DNA from 4 places in the Paeniglutamicibacter selenitireducens genome. Region 2 is predicted to be linked to each of the others. Evidence: riboswitches for the same ligand, from Rfam matches in the RefSeq annotation. Region 2 holds a riboswitch; each other region holds the start of a gene.
What was found. Region 2 has a riboswitch for S-adenosylmethionine ahead of ACSYDW_RS00080 (acyl-CoA dehydrogenase family protein). Riboswitches for the same ligand answer to the same signal wherever they lie in the genome.
Positions count from the first base shown of each region.

Region 1: it holds a riboswitch for S-adenosylmethionine, as region 2 does, so the genes downstream of both, ACSYDW_RS15475 (flavin reductase family protein) here and ACSYDW_RS00080 (acyl-CoA dehydrogenase family protein) in region 2, are expected to answer to the same signal.
Region 3: it holds a riboswitch for S-adenosylmethionine, as region 2 does, so the genes downstream of both, ACSYDW_RS16805 (hypothetical protein) here and ACSYDW_RS00080 (acyl-CoA dehydrogenase family protein) in region 2, are expected to answer to the same signal.
Region 4: it holds a riboswitch for S-adenosylmethionine, as region 2 does, so the genes downstream of both, ACSYDW_RS04270 (cobalamin-independent methionine synthase II family protein) here and ACSYDW_RS00080 (acyl-CoA dehydrogenase family protein) in region 2, are expected to answer to the same signal.

Region 1 is NZ_JBPULF010000009.1:163,339-166,562, reverse strand. It holds gene dnaB (replicative DNA helicase) at 1-76, opposite strand, end outside; gene ACSYDW_RS15480 (DUF1801 domain-containing protein) at 590-1,015, shown strand; gene ACSYDW_RS15475 (flavin reductase family protein) at 1,126-1,635, opposite strand; SAM riboswitch class IV at 1,708-1,820, opposite strand; gene rplI (50S ribosomal protein L9) at 2,082-2,537, opposite strand; gene rpsR (30S ribosomal protein S18) at 2,553-2,792, opposite strand; gene ACSYDW_RS15460 (single-stranded DNA-binding protein) at 2,855-3,224, opposite strand, start outside.
Region 2 is NZ_JBPULF010000001.1:14,294-17,517, reverse strand. It holds gene ACSYDW_RS00085 (LLM class flavin-dependent oxidoreductase) at 1-83, opposite strand, end outside; gene ACSYDW_RS00080 (acyl-CoA dehydrogenase family protein) at 162-1,499, opposite strand; SAM riboswitch class I at 1,507-1,603, opposite strand; gene ACSYDW_RS00075 (AmiS/UreI family transporter) at 1,803-2,441, shown strand; gene ACSYDW_RS00070 (FmdB family zinc ribbon protein) at 2,485-2,769, shown strand; gene fmdA (formamidase) at 2,823-3,224, shown strand, end outside.
Region 3 is NZ_JBPULF010000011.1:100,205-103,428, reverse strand. It holds gene ACSYDW_RS16815 (nucleobase:cation symporter-2 family protein) at 1-339, shown strand, start outside; gene ACSYDW_RS16810 (zinc-dependent alcohol dehydrogenase family protein) at 430-1,485, opposite strand; SAM riboswitch class IV at 1,635-1,765, shown strand; gene ACSYDW_RS16805 (hypothetical protein) at 1,787-2,074, shown strand; gene sucD (succinate--CoA ligase subunit alpha) at 2,170-3,072, opposite strand; gene sucC (ADP-forming succinate--CoA ligase subunit beta) at 3,089-3,224, opposite strand, start outside.
Region 4 is NZ_JBPULF010000002.1:180,272-183,495, forward strand. It holds gene ACSYDW_RS04260 (endonuclease/exonuclease/phosphatase family protein) at 1-460, shown strand, start outside; gene ACSYDW_RS04265 (alpha-ketoglutarate-dependent dioxygenase AlkB family protein) at 463-1,134, opposite strand; SAM riboswitch class I at 1,281-1,388, shown strand; gene ACSYDW_RS04270 (cobalamin-independent methionine synthase II family protein) at 1,403-2,632, shown strand; gene ACSYDW_RS04275 (glycosyl hydrolase family 95 catalytic domain-containing protein) at 2,703-3,224, opposite strand, start outside.

The DNA of each region.
Region 1 (3,224 bases), on a different contig from region 2:
CGAGGTCCTGCGGCGGCGTGCGGCCGTAGGCTGAATCGGCTGATTCAGGATTGGTTTCGATGTTCGCTAGCGACACGGGTCTTCCCTTCAAGCTTCGCGGGTTCCCAGGTTTCCGCGTCAATACCTACTTCAGTGTCGCAGGGTCGGCCGACCTTTTGGTACGTCCAATCTCACGTGTGTGAAGAGACACCGCGAGCCTGTGGAAATAGGTGGGGAACACTGTCACCTTAGACCCCAATTGCCTCAAACCCAACACGGTTATCCACAGGGGTTGTGCATAACCTGTGAACCTTTCGGCGTGTTGTGTGCACAGTCTGGGGAGAACTCTGTGGATTACCACTGTAGATTTGCAATAAGTGGCATCTGACTAGGCCTTATTTGATAAGCGGGCTGTGGACAGAAAATAGTTATCCACAGATTGGCAGAGTGAAAACCCTGGTTATTCACACAAGAACCCCGAGATTCCGGGGTTAATCCCCGCGGCTTTCTCCCGTTACCCACAAACTATCCACAGCTATCCACATGGGTCACGGAAATCTGGGGATGACTGAGGTTGATGCGCCTCGGAACCGCTGCAATACTGGCTCGCATGGCCGTCAACAAAACCGCACCCACTCCGGTTGATCCGCACGAGTTCATCGCCTCCGTCGAACATCCTGTCCGGCGCTCCGATGCACAAGCTCTGCTGGAAATGATGGAAGAAGTATCCGGGCAGCCCGCGACCATGTGGGGGCCAACCATCGTCGGGTTCGGCTCCTACCACTACAAGTACGATTCGGGACGAGAGGGCGACGCCGCGGCAATCGGCTTCTCGCCACGCTCCACGAACCTGGCCCTCTACGGCCTGACCATCGCCCCCGAGTCCGAGGACCTCCTGGCCGCGCTGGGAAAGCACAAGCGAGGCGCCTCCTGCCTGTACGTCAACAAGCTCGGCGACGTCGACCTCGCGGTACTCGCGGAACTTGCGCGGCGTGGCTACCGCCACATGGTGGACACCGTCCACGACCCGTCCTGAGGCCGACAGCGAATCCTGCCGCCGCATGCGGCACGAGCCCGCCGGGCCACGGCCTAACCAGTTTGGTCGGACAAGGGCCCGGCAGGCTCGTGCACTGCGCGGGGAACGTCTCAGGAGACGAGCTGCCCGGTTTCCAGGCGGCGGAATGCGGATCCGTGGAAGACCAGCGGGGACTCCGACGCGTCGCTCGTCTGGTGGCCGTGGACCCGCAGCAGCACGACGTGGTGGTCGCCAGCGGGAATCTCCTGCTCCACCGAGCAATCCAGCCACAGGCTGGCATCGTGGAGCAGCAGCGCGCCCTCGTCGGTCGAATCAAGGCGAAGCCCCGCAAAGCGGTCGCCGGTCTTGGACGCGATCTGACGGCACACGCCCTCGTTCTTCTCGCTGAGCACCGACACCCCGATACGGGCGCTGGAGCGGATCACCGGCCAGGTGCGCGAGGTGTTCTGCACGGCGAACATCACCAGGGGTGGATCCATCGAGACGCCCACGGTGAACGAAGAAGCGACGATGCCCTGCGGCTCTCCGTCGATGATGGCGCACAAAGCCGCAACGCCCGAGGGATGCTGGGCGAATACGTTGCGCAAGGTGTTGGGGGTGAGGTCTGTGGCAAGCGTCATGGATCGGTCCTTCGGCGTCGTGCGCACCTCGGATCACGCATGCGCCCGATGCGCAGCAGCCTGTTCCTGGGTGTGCGGTACTTGCCCCCGGGGTCCCGCGGGCCGAATCGTCACCTGGAGCACCCCACTACCGTGAGAGGGTTGCCGGTCAACAAGCCAGGGCTTTTCCGTTGACACTCTTGATTCATGACTAACGTTAGGAGAAAGGTTTAGCTCCAGTCAAAGATTGTTTCGACACATTGGTTAACGGAGGGTAAGAATCGAAGAATCTGCGACAATATCTCGCTTTCCGTGCCCGGGTATCGATAGTCTGCCGCAAAAGTTCCCGCTTGGGCGTCCACTCCCCCGGAACCGCAGCGACCTGGCCCGTTAAAGCACTGGGGACCCCACCCGAAGGTGGGGTCCCCAGTGCCCACAGCCCCGAAGAGCGGTGGATCCGCAGCGAATTACTTCTTTGCGGCTACGACTACCAGCGAGATGGTCGCGGACACATCGGTGTGCAGGCGCACGGTCGCCGAGTAGTTACCCGTCGACTTGATGTGGTCGTTGATCTCGATGTTGCGCTTGTCGATCGCGCCAACGCCGGCGGCTGCAACAGCCTTGGCGATGTCGTCGGTCTTGACGGTGCCGAAGAGGCGACCGGTAGCGCCAGCCTTGACGGACAGCTTGACCGGCTTGGCGGAGATAGCGGCGGCGAGAGCCTGTGCTTCTTCCAGGGACGCAACGGCGCGAGCGGCACGTGCAGCCTTGATCGACTCCACCTGCTTTTCACCGCCCGGGGTCCAGGTGATGGCGAACGAACGCGGGAGAAGGTAGTTACGTGCGTAACCGTTCTTCACCTCAACGATGTCGCCTGCGGCACCGAGGCCGGTAACTTCGTGGGTCAGAATGAGCTTTGCCATGTTTGTATACCTTCCTTAGCCGCGGCCAGCGCCGGAGTAAGGCAGCAAGGCTACTTCACGCGCGTTCTTGATGGCCTGTGCGATCTTGCGCTGTTCCTGAACGGAAACGCCGGTAACGCGACGGGCACGGATCTTTCCGCGATCCGAAATGAACTTGCGCAGCAATGCTACGTCCTTGTAGTCGATGACGGTGATGTCAGCGGCCTTCAAGGGGTTGGACTTTGGTTTGGGCTTACGGAGTTCAGCCTTAGCCATCGTGGAGCTCCTTTATCAGGTGGAGCCCGCAGAATTTTCTGCGGGATGGTGAATAAATTTGTTTAGAAAGGCGGTTCGTCAGAACCCGGGTTGCCCCATCCGCCGTTGTTTCCTCCGGCAGGAGCACCCCATGGATCGGCTGCCGGTGCATTCCAGCCGCCACCGTTGTTTCCGCCGGCGTTGCCGCCACCGAAACCACCCTGGCCGCCGGCGTTGCCGCCGCCGAATCCGCCGCCGTTGCCGCCGGCATTCTGACCGCCAAAGCCACCATTGCCACCATTGCCGGAGCGCTGGGTGCGGGTGACCTTTGCGGAAGCGTAACGCAGCGACGGGCCGATTTCATCGACCTCGAGCTCGGTGACGTTGCGCTTTTCGCCTTCCTTGGTTTCGTAAGAACGCGACTTGAGGCGGCCCTGAGCAATGACACGAGTG
Region 2 (3,224 bases):
CACAGGCCCGGCGACTGGTGGCCCACGCAATTCATGTCAAAGGCGTTGAACCGGATCTGGCGTGGTGCAGGAGTCGTGCTCATGGTATTCCTTTGCGGGATAGGGGTCATCGAGGGTTGCCGAGGCAACCCTGCCGGGAAGGTTCAGGTGGTCGGGAAGGCCTAGCGGCCGGGCGCCGAGGTGTTCGAGCCGAGGTCGCCCACGGCGTTCAGGCGCTTGGGGGCCGTCCCGTTGACCTCGTAGTCGCCGACGATGCGCGCCTTGTAGATCGCGGGGTTGTGGGTGGCGACGGTGCGCGCGTTGCGCCAGTGCCGGTCCAGGTTGCAGCCGGTTGCCGTCGAGGATGCCCCCAGCCCGTCGAAGAGCTTCGTGGCGGCGGACAGCACCAGCGGCTGGACGATGGTTTGCGCCCGGTTGGCGGCAAGTTCACACACCGCGAAGCGTTCGGCGTTGCTGAGCGAATCGTCGGCGAGCGCCACCTCGATCTCCGCGACGGCGGACAGCACGATGGAATCCGTGGCGAAGGCCGTGGCCGAGATTTCGCCGACAAGCTGCAGAACCTGCGGCTCGTTGCGCAGCGGGACACCGGTGCCGGTGCTGAAGGTGCGGGTTCGCGCCTGCACCGCGGAGCGCACGTCGTTCAGCGCCGCACGGGTGATTCCGCCCTGCACAGCCAGCAGCACCAGCTGGAAGATCGCGGACTCCGGGTCGTTGACCTGCTGCTCCTCGGGCAGCAGGGTGTCGACAGGAACATCCTGGAACGTCGTGGAGCCGGTGCCTGTGAGCTGCTGGCCGAAGCCGTCCCAGTCGTCGTAGATCTTGACGCCGGAACGCTGCGTGGAGACGAGCGCGATCTGGCGGCCGGCCAACGTGGGGTGGGACGCCGCAACGGCAACCCAGTCGGCGTAGATGGTGCCGGTGCAGTAGTACTTTTCGCCCGTCACGAACCAGTGGTCGCCGCGCTGCTCGAGCGTGGTGTTGAGCGAGCCCAGGGGGTTTCCGCCGCGTTCGGTGTAGGCGTTGCCAACGATCTGGCCAGCGGCGATCCGTTCGGTCCAGCGGCTGCGCACCGCGGGGTCCCGGAGGGTGAGCGCGGATTCGACGAAGGCGATGTGCGCACGCCACAGGTGGGCCACCTGGGAGTCGGCTTCGGCGAGTTCGATGAGCAGGCGGAAGAGGTCGCTCAGGCTTGCCCCGTAGCCGCCTTCGCTGACGGGGATGCGCAGGGCACCGAAGCGCTCGCGGTTGAGCCATCCGACCTGCTCGTACGGCAGGGTACGGGTGGCATCCCGCTGGCTGGCACCCTCGGCAATCCGGGCGAACACGGGACGGAACACTGCGGCGAGTTCGTCGTAGTGGCCGTTGGCGGGAACCCCGGGGGTGAGCTTGAGCAGGTGCCGGGCCGGCGCGTTGCTTGCCAGCGCTTCCAGCGAGACGGACCCGAAGATGTTGGGGTCGGTTTCGACATCGAAGGTGTGCAGGGGTGACTCGGCAGCCATGATTTGATCTCCATCGACTCTGGCGTGAGCACCTACCGCCCAATGAAGGGGAGGGGTTGCTGCGGCGTCATGGAGCCAGATCTCTCGGCCGCTCTGGATGGTTGTTGATGACATTTCTACAAGAGCCGCGTCATGTGGCGCAAACGAACGCCGTCACAATTGTTCTTCTGAAGGGCATGTCCTACCCCTTGCTTGCGTCATCCTTCGACGATAGCCTAAGCAAAATTGTCAGGTGAGAAGCCAAAAATCCGTTCTGCGGAGCGTGCGCTTTCGCCTAATTGCGGTGCGCTGAAAGGAAACGCTGTGGCAAGTGTCGGATTGCTTTATGTCGGTGCCGTGCTGTTCATCAACGGTCTCATGCTCCTGGGAAAGGTGCCCGGCAAGTCGGCAGCAATCCTGAACTTCGCGGTGGGCATCATGCAGGTGGTGTTCCCTACCATCATCCTGATCCAGTCCAACGGGGACCCCGCTGTCGTGTTCGGCGCCTCCGGCCTGTACCTCTTCGGGTTCACCTACCTGTACGTGGGGCTGAACCAGATCTTCGACCTCCCGGGAGAAGGACTCGGCTGGTTCTCGCTCTTCGTGGCCGGCGTTGCCGTGGTCTTCGGGGTCCTTCAGTTCACCCAGGTCGGAGACCCGCTCTTCGGTGTCATCTGGTTCATTTGGGCACTGTTGTGGACGCTCTTCTTCCTTCTGCTGGCGTTGGGCAAATCGTCCCTGAACGACTTCACCGGGTGGTTCACCGTCATTGTCGCCCACCTGACAGGCACGATCCCCGCGCTGCTGCTGCTCAGCGGCAGCTACACCAGCACGAGCCTCGAGGCCGGCATCATGGCCGTCCTGGGCGTCGTCGCCATTGTGGTCGCCTACGCATTGTCCCGGCGGAACAGTGGATCCACGGTCCCCGCCCCCGGCGAGCTCCCGGTGGCTCCCCGCGCCTAAGCCCACACCCCGCACTCCGCACTCCGCACCGAAAGGATGCAGCATGCCGCTCTATGATTTCCGTTGCCCCGAAGGAACTGTCTTCGAGTCAACATTCCCGATGATGGACGTACCGGATGCCCTCGAGTGCCCGGAGTGCCGGCAACCGGCGCGGCGCCAAATGAGTGCCCCGCGCCTGTCGATCGCCAACACCGCCGCCTACAAACTCGTGGACTCGACAAAGCGCAGCGCCCACGAACCAGCCGTCGTCTCGGGGCTTCCCGGGGCGGCCAAGAAACCAACGAGGTACACCAGCAACCCCCTGCACCAGAAACTCCCGCGCCCCTAAGCAGGTGCCGGGTCCACCCACCCAAGTACGACATCGTTTAAGGAGAAGCACCCATGCCTGAAGTGATATTTCCGCTCGATTCGACCAAGAAGTTTGAGGACCAGGAGAAGCTAGGACACAACCGCTGGCACCCGGAGATTCCGCCCGTGGCAACGGTCAAGCCCGGAGACGTTTTCCGGGTCGACTGCCGCGAGTGGTTCGACGGGGCGATCAAGAACGACGACTCGGCTCAGGACATCCTCGATGCACCGCTGCTGAGCGTCCACAAGCTCTCGGGACCCTTCGCCATCGAGGGTGCGAAGCCCGGCGACTTGCTGGTCGTGGACATCCTGGATGTCGGACCGATTCCCCAGGAAGACAGCGGGCCCCTGGCCGGCCAGGGGTGGGGCTACACGGGCATCTTCTCGAAGAACAACGGCGGCGGCTTCCTCACGGACCAGTTCCCCGACGCCTAC
Region 3 (3,224 bases), on a different contig from region 2:
ACGGTGAAGTACGAAGGGAACATGAACCTGGTCGTCGTGGCGACGGCCTTGGGCTTCGGGATGTTCCCGATCGTCGCACCAAGCATCTACAACCAATTCCCCGGCTGGTTCGTCACGATCTTCCACTCGGGAATCAGTTCCTCGGCCATCATGGCGATCTTGCTGAACTTGTTGTTCAACCACCTCAAGATCCGGGGCAACAGGCCGACATCCGTCATGGCCGAAGCCAGCAACCGGAGAATCTCCTCGGTGCTGCTCAACGACCTTCACGATGGCGACTATGTCTCCGACGGAAAGCTCTACGACGCCAAGGCCAGGGAAATACCCTGCACCGATTAGCCTCGATTTTCACTGCATGCCGTCAGGCCGCTGATTCCCTGATTTCCAAGGAATCAGCGGCCTGAGCGGTGCTGCGGTCACCCCAACGTCCTACGGCACCAGCATGACCTTGATAGAGCGGCGCTCGTCCATGGCCGCGTAGGCCTCCGGCGCCTGTTCCAGGCCCATCACCGTGTCGAAGACCAGGCCGGGATTGATGTCCCCTGCGAGCACGGCCTCCAGCAGCTCGGGCAGGTAGGCGCGGGTGCTGGCCGCGCCACCCGCCAGCGAAATGTTCTTCGAGAAAAGCTCGTAGAGGGGCAACGGATCTTCCCCGTGCGGCACCCCGACGAAGCCGATGGCGCCGCCGGGCCTGGTGCAGGCCAGCGCCTGTCCCAGGGACTCGGCGGTGCCGACGCATTCGAGCACAGAGTCGGCCAGCACTCCCCCGAGCAGCTCGCGCACCTTGTCGGCGGCTTCCGTGCCGCGCTCGGCGACCACGTCGGTCGCCCCGAAAGTGAGGGCCAGCTCGGTCCTGTCGGCATGCCTGGACATGGCGATGATCCGGGTGGCCCCCAGACGTTTGGCGGCGAGCACGCCGCTCAAACCCACGGCGCCGTCGCCGACCACCACAACGCTGCGCTCCGGCGCCACCTTGGCACCGAGCGCGGCGTGGTGTCCGGTGCCCATGACGTCGGAGAGCGCGAGCAGCGATTTGGACAAGGCCTCGTCCGGCTCCGAGACGCCGGGCACCGGAACCAGGGTTCCATCGGCATTCGGAACGCGCACCGCCTCACCTTGGCCGCCATCGACAGGCAGCCCGTGCTCGTCCTTCCCGCCCCTGACGGCCCGGTGCTCGCAGGCCACGTGGACTCCGTTGCGGCATGGCGGGCATTCCCCGCAGCTGTTGGCCCACGGGGCAACCACGAAGTCCCCGGCCTTCAGGGTGGAGACCTCGTCCCCGACGGCCGTGACGACGCCAATGAATTCGTGGCCGATGCGCCGCGGCTTCGGGATCTGGTTGACGCCGCGGTACGGCCACAGGTCCGACCCGCACACGCAGGCCGCTGTCACCCTGACCAGCGCGTCGGTGCCGGCAAGCAGGACCGGGTCCGGGCAGTCTTCGACGCGGATGTCCCGCGGTCCGTGGATCAGTGTTGCGCGCATGGTGTGCCTTCCGGAAGCTGGTGACGGATATCCGCCTCCCAGCCTATGCCTCCCGGCGCAAAGTCCGCACGGCCGCGCGATGACGCTTTATTGCGCTCAACCGACCGGCGCTGGCGAGGTGTCGGTTGCCCGACGTATGGTGGATACAGCTTCACGAGTTCTGGTTGCTTTCATGGCAAAGCTCCGACTGACCAGGCACCAACCCCATTGTTGTACGGCGGGTGGTTCGGATGACGAAGCGGCCTTCGCACGCATACCCGCGGCAGGGCAAGGACAACCAGCTTCAAGGAACGTGACACCCATGTCCCACCACACGTACACAGCCCCCGCGGCCACCGCCAATCCCCTGCCGCGCTTTGCCGGGGACTGGATCTCCGCCTGGCTTGATTTCGACCCAGGCACCGGGCTCCTGCAGCTGGGTGCCGGCCCCAACGAATGGCTGCTGGAGGCGCTCTCCCCGGACAAGCTCGCGGCGGCGCTGGACGGGCGCGGGCCTGCCGAGGTGCAGTTCAACCCGGAGCTGCGGGTGCTGCTGCTGCCCGGGGGCTACGAGGCCGCCGGCACCTCGTTCTTCCGCCTGCGCGGCTGAGCCACCGGAGCGAACCTGTTTCCGCCGCATAAACGAAACGGCGGTTGGCCACCCGTTTTCACGGGCGGCCAACCGCCGAATGCGGAATGCTCAGCTTAGAGGGCGGCGAAAACTTCGCGCAGCAGCTTCGCGGTTTCCGACGGGGTCTTGCCGACCTTCACGCCGGCAGCCTCGAGTGCTTCCTTCTTTGCCTGTGCGGTACCGGCCGAACCGGAGACGATGGCGCCAGCGTGGCCCATGGTCTTGCCTTCGGGGGCGGTGAAGCCTGCCACGTAGCCGACAACCGGCTTGGTGACGTTGGCCTTGATGAAGTCGGCTGCACGCTCTTCGGCGTCGCCGCCGATTTCGCCGATCATGACGATGGCCTTGGTCTCCGGATCCGCCTCGAACGCAGCCAGGGCGTCGATGTGGGTGGTGCCGATGACCGGGTCGCCGCCGATGCCGATGGCGGTGGAGAAGCCCAGGTCGCGCAGTTCGTACATCATCTGGTAGGTCAGGGTACCGGACTTGGAGACCAAGCCGATCGGGCCCTTGCCGGTGATGTTGGCCGGGGTGATGCCGACCAGTGCTTCACCGGGGGTGATGATGCCGGGGCAGTTCGGGCCGATGATGCGGGTGATCTGGTTGCCGTCGGCGTCGACCTTGGACTGGGCAAGTGCCCAGAACTCGGCCGAGTCCTGCACCGGCACGCCCTCGGTGATGACCACGACCAGGCCGATGCCTGCCTCGATGGCCTCTACGACGGCATCCTTGGTGAAGGCCGGCGGAACGAAGACGATCGACACGTCGGCGCCGGTTTCGGCCATGGCTTCGGCAACTGCGCCGTAGACCTTGATGTCCTTGTCGCCGTGGACGACGGTGGTGCCGGCCTTGCGGGCGTTGACGCCGCCGACGACGTTGGTTCCGGCCTTCAGCATCAGGGCGGTGTGCTTGGTACCCTCGCCACCGGTGATGCCCTGAACGATGACCTTGGAGTCCTTGTTAAGGTAAATGCTCATGTTCGCGTATCCCTACTTACTTCGCTGCGTTGGCGAGTTCGGCGGCCTTGTCGGCGCCCTCGTCCATGGTTGCTGCCAGGGTGACCAGCGGGTGGTTGGCTTCGGCCAGGATGCGGCGGCCTTCCTCCACGTTGTTGCCGTCAAGACGCACA
Region 4 (3,224 bases), on a different contig from region 2:
AGTGTGGAGCAAGTACCCGCTCACCCGCTCGCAGCCGCTTGACCTGGGACTCGGGTGGAAGCGCGCCCTGAGCACCCAGGTTGAGACGGAGTCGGGCAGCATCAAGTTGTACGTGGTCCACGCCGCTTCCGCGAGGCAGAACGACCATGGCAACCGCGACGAAATGCTGTCCCAGCTGGCGGCAATCCTGCGCGCCGACAAGAGCCCCGCGGTCATGGCCGTCGGCGACTTCAACGCCACCTCGACCGACAGGTCCTTCGCCGCGCTGACGGAAACCCTGGATGAACCGAACCAGGACCGCGGCATGTTCGGTTTCACCTGGCCACGCGAACCGTTCGGTTTCATGCGCTTGGACCATGTGCTGCAGCGCGGCCTCGAGGTCACCTCCAACAGCACCGTCCCAGCGGGCGACAGCGACCACCTGGCAGTGCGTGCCACAGTGAATCTCCCGGGGTCCTAAACCTAGCCCACCAGCCCTGTAACCCGCAGGGTGATGTTGATTCGTCCCGACGCCAGCCCGCAGTCGGCGGGCGCGGTGCCGGGCAGGATTCTTGTCACTCCGTGGTATGCCAACCGCGCCGGACCCCCGAACACGAAGAGGTCACCGGACGCCAAGGCGATGTCCTCGTAGGGCTTGCTACGGTTGGCGGTGTTTCCGAACCGGAACAGGCAGGTGTCTCCGATGGAAATCGAGACCACCGGCTGGGTCGATTGCTCATCCCGGTCCTGGTGCATCCCCATCCTGGAATCGTCGGAGTAGTAGTTCACCAGTGCGGTGTCCGGCGTGTAGTTCGCCGCCACCCCCGCATCCCCGGTTGCCTCATGGATCGCTTTCCTGCCCAGCCTGACCATCCAGTCCGGGAAATCCAGCACCCTGTTTCCGTTGACGTCGGTTGCCCTGCGTGAATAGGAGTATGGCTGCCAGTGCCAGCCCAGGCACACTGTCCGGACCGACATCTCCCCGGCACCGATCTTGGCCGCGCGCGGCGGCACGGGCCCGTGCCCCCACTCGCGGAACCTGTCCACGAGCCAGCGTTGTTCCGCCGGGCCGAGCCAATCGGGAACCCACACGGCGCCCGGGGCAAGCTCCCGCCGGGGCCGGTCAAGGAAACTCTCCGAAAAGAGCGTGCTCACATGTACTCCTGGAAAATGGTCCGGCAAGCAAGGGAACCCAGGTTCCCAGGAGTCCATTATGCGGGCCCGGGAACCGCTGTCGCGCCGGCGTCACACAGAGGCACCGACGAACCGCAACAAACAGTTCCATGATAGGTATTAGTACGTAACCATCCGGAGCGGCCGAGAGACCTGGATCGATGAAGCCGCAGCAACCGACCCCGCCGAAGAGGCCTCTGAAACGGTAACGGTGCTACTGCCAGGTTCGATGGAAAGTAGGCAACCGCCCATGTCCTTTGGCACCAGCCACATCCGCACCACCCACGCAGGTTCATTGCCCCGAACCGACGAGCTTCTGGCAGCCAACGCGGCCAAGGAACGTGACGGGATCACCGCCGAGTTCCACGAGCTCCTCGAAGCCTCGGTGACCGGCATCGTCGCCAAGCAGCGCGAGCTGGGCATCGACATCCCCAACGACGGCGAGTTCGGGCACACCATGTCCTCCGCCGTGGACTACGGGGCCTGGTGGAACTATTCCTTCGCCCGCCTCGGCGGCCTCGAGGAAACCACCGTCGACCGCTGGGCCGAGACCGCTGTCAAGCGCTCAAGCCCCGGCAACGTCGTGCTCACCTCGTTCCCGGACCGCCGCGACCGCCAGGCCTTCGCCGAGGCCTATGCGGACCCGACCTCGGGCATCCTGGCCCACCGCAAGGCGACAACGCAGCCGAAGGTCGTCGGGCCGCTGACCTACACGGGGCACGATCTCGTGGCATCGGATATCAAGAACCTGAAGACCGCCATGGCCGCGACCGGCACCGACGAGGGCTTCCTCGCGGCGCTCTCCCCCGCGTCCTGCGCGCGGCTGGCCAACGACTACTACACGAACGACGAGGAATACCTCTTCGCCGCCGCGGATGCGATGCGCGAGGAATACAAGGCGATCCTCGACGCCGGGCTCACCCTCCAGATCGACGACCCGTCGCTGGCCGAGTCCTGGGACCAGGTCAACCCCGAGCCGAGCCTCGAGGACTACCTGAAGTTCCTGGAGCTGCGCGTGGAGGCAACCAACCATGCGCTGCGCGGACTCCCCGCCGAACGGATCCGGCTGCACGTGTGCTGGGGTTCCTGGCATGGTCCGCACACCACCGACATCCCGTTCGCCGACATCCTCGACCCGGTGCTGCGCATCAACGCCGGCATGGTCTCCTTCGAGGCGGGCAATGTGCGCCACGAGCACGAATGGCGCATCTGGGAGGACCGTGCGCTGCCCGAAGGCAAGATCCTGGTCCCGGGCGTCCTCTCGCATGCCACGAACGTGGTCGAGCACCCGGAACTTGTCGCGGACCGCATCGAGCGATTCGCGAACCTCGTGGGCCGCGAGAACGTCATCGCATCCACCGACTGCGGCCTGGGCGGCCGCGTGCATCCGCAGATCGCCATGGCCAAGCTCGAGGCACTCGGCGCCGGCGCGGCACTGGCCACCCGGCGCCTGTGGAAGGGCGCCGCGGTCATCGCCTGACCGCAATGCCCGGCGCTCCCCGCCGCAACGGCAGGGTGCACCGGGCCCCCGGGGCGCCGGGGCGCCGGAGCTACGGGCGGAACGGCTTGGGCTTGTGGCCCCGCTTGGTGGGCTTGACCTTGCAGTCCTTCCCGTTGATCAACATCGTGATGGTGCCCTGGTTCGGGGCCCTGTCGCCGATCACCGACACCTCGGTGACCAAGCCGTCCTTCCATGTTGCGTTGACCTCGTAGCCTCCGCGGGCCCGCAGGCCGGTGAATGAGCCCTCCGGCCAGGCCGATGGCACGGCGGGCAACACGTGGATCTTCTCCCCATGGCTTTGGATGAGCATTTCCGCCACCGCCCCGGTGATGCCGAAGTTCCCGTCCATCTGGAAGGGCGGGTGGTTGCAGAACAGGTTCGACAGGGTGTTGAAGCGCAGCAGGCCGCGCAGCATCAGGCGGGCGTGGTCGGCCTCCCCCAGTCGGGCGAAGAGCGCCACGCGCCACGGCCAGGTCCACGACCTGCGGCTGTCGCCGGAGACCGATGCCTCGGTGAACGGCACGCCCGCGACCTCGCCGCAGCGGGCCTTCAGCGACACCAGGGCGGCCGC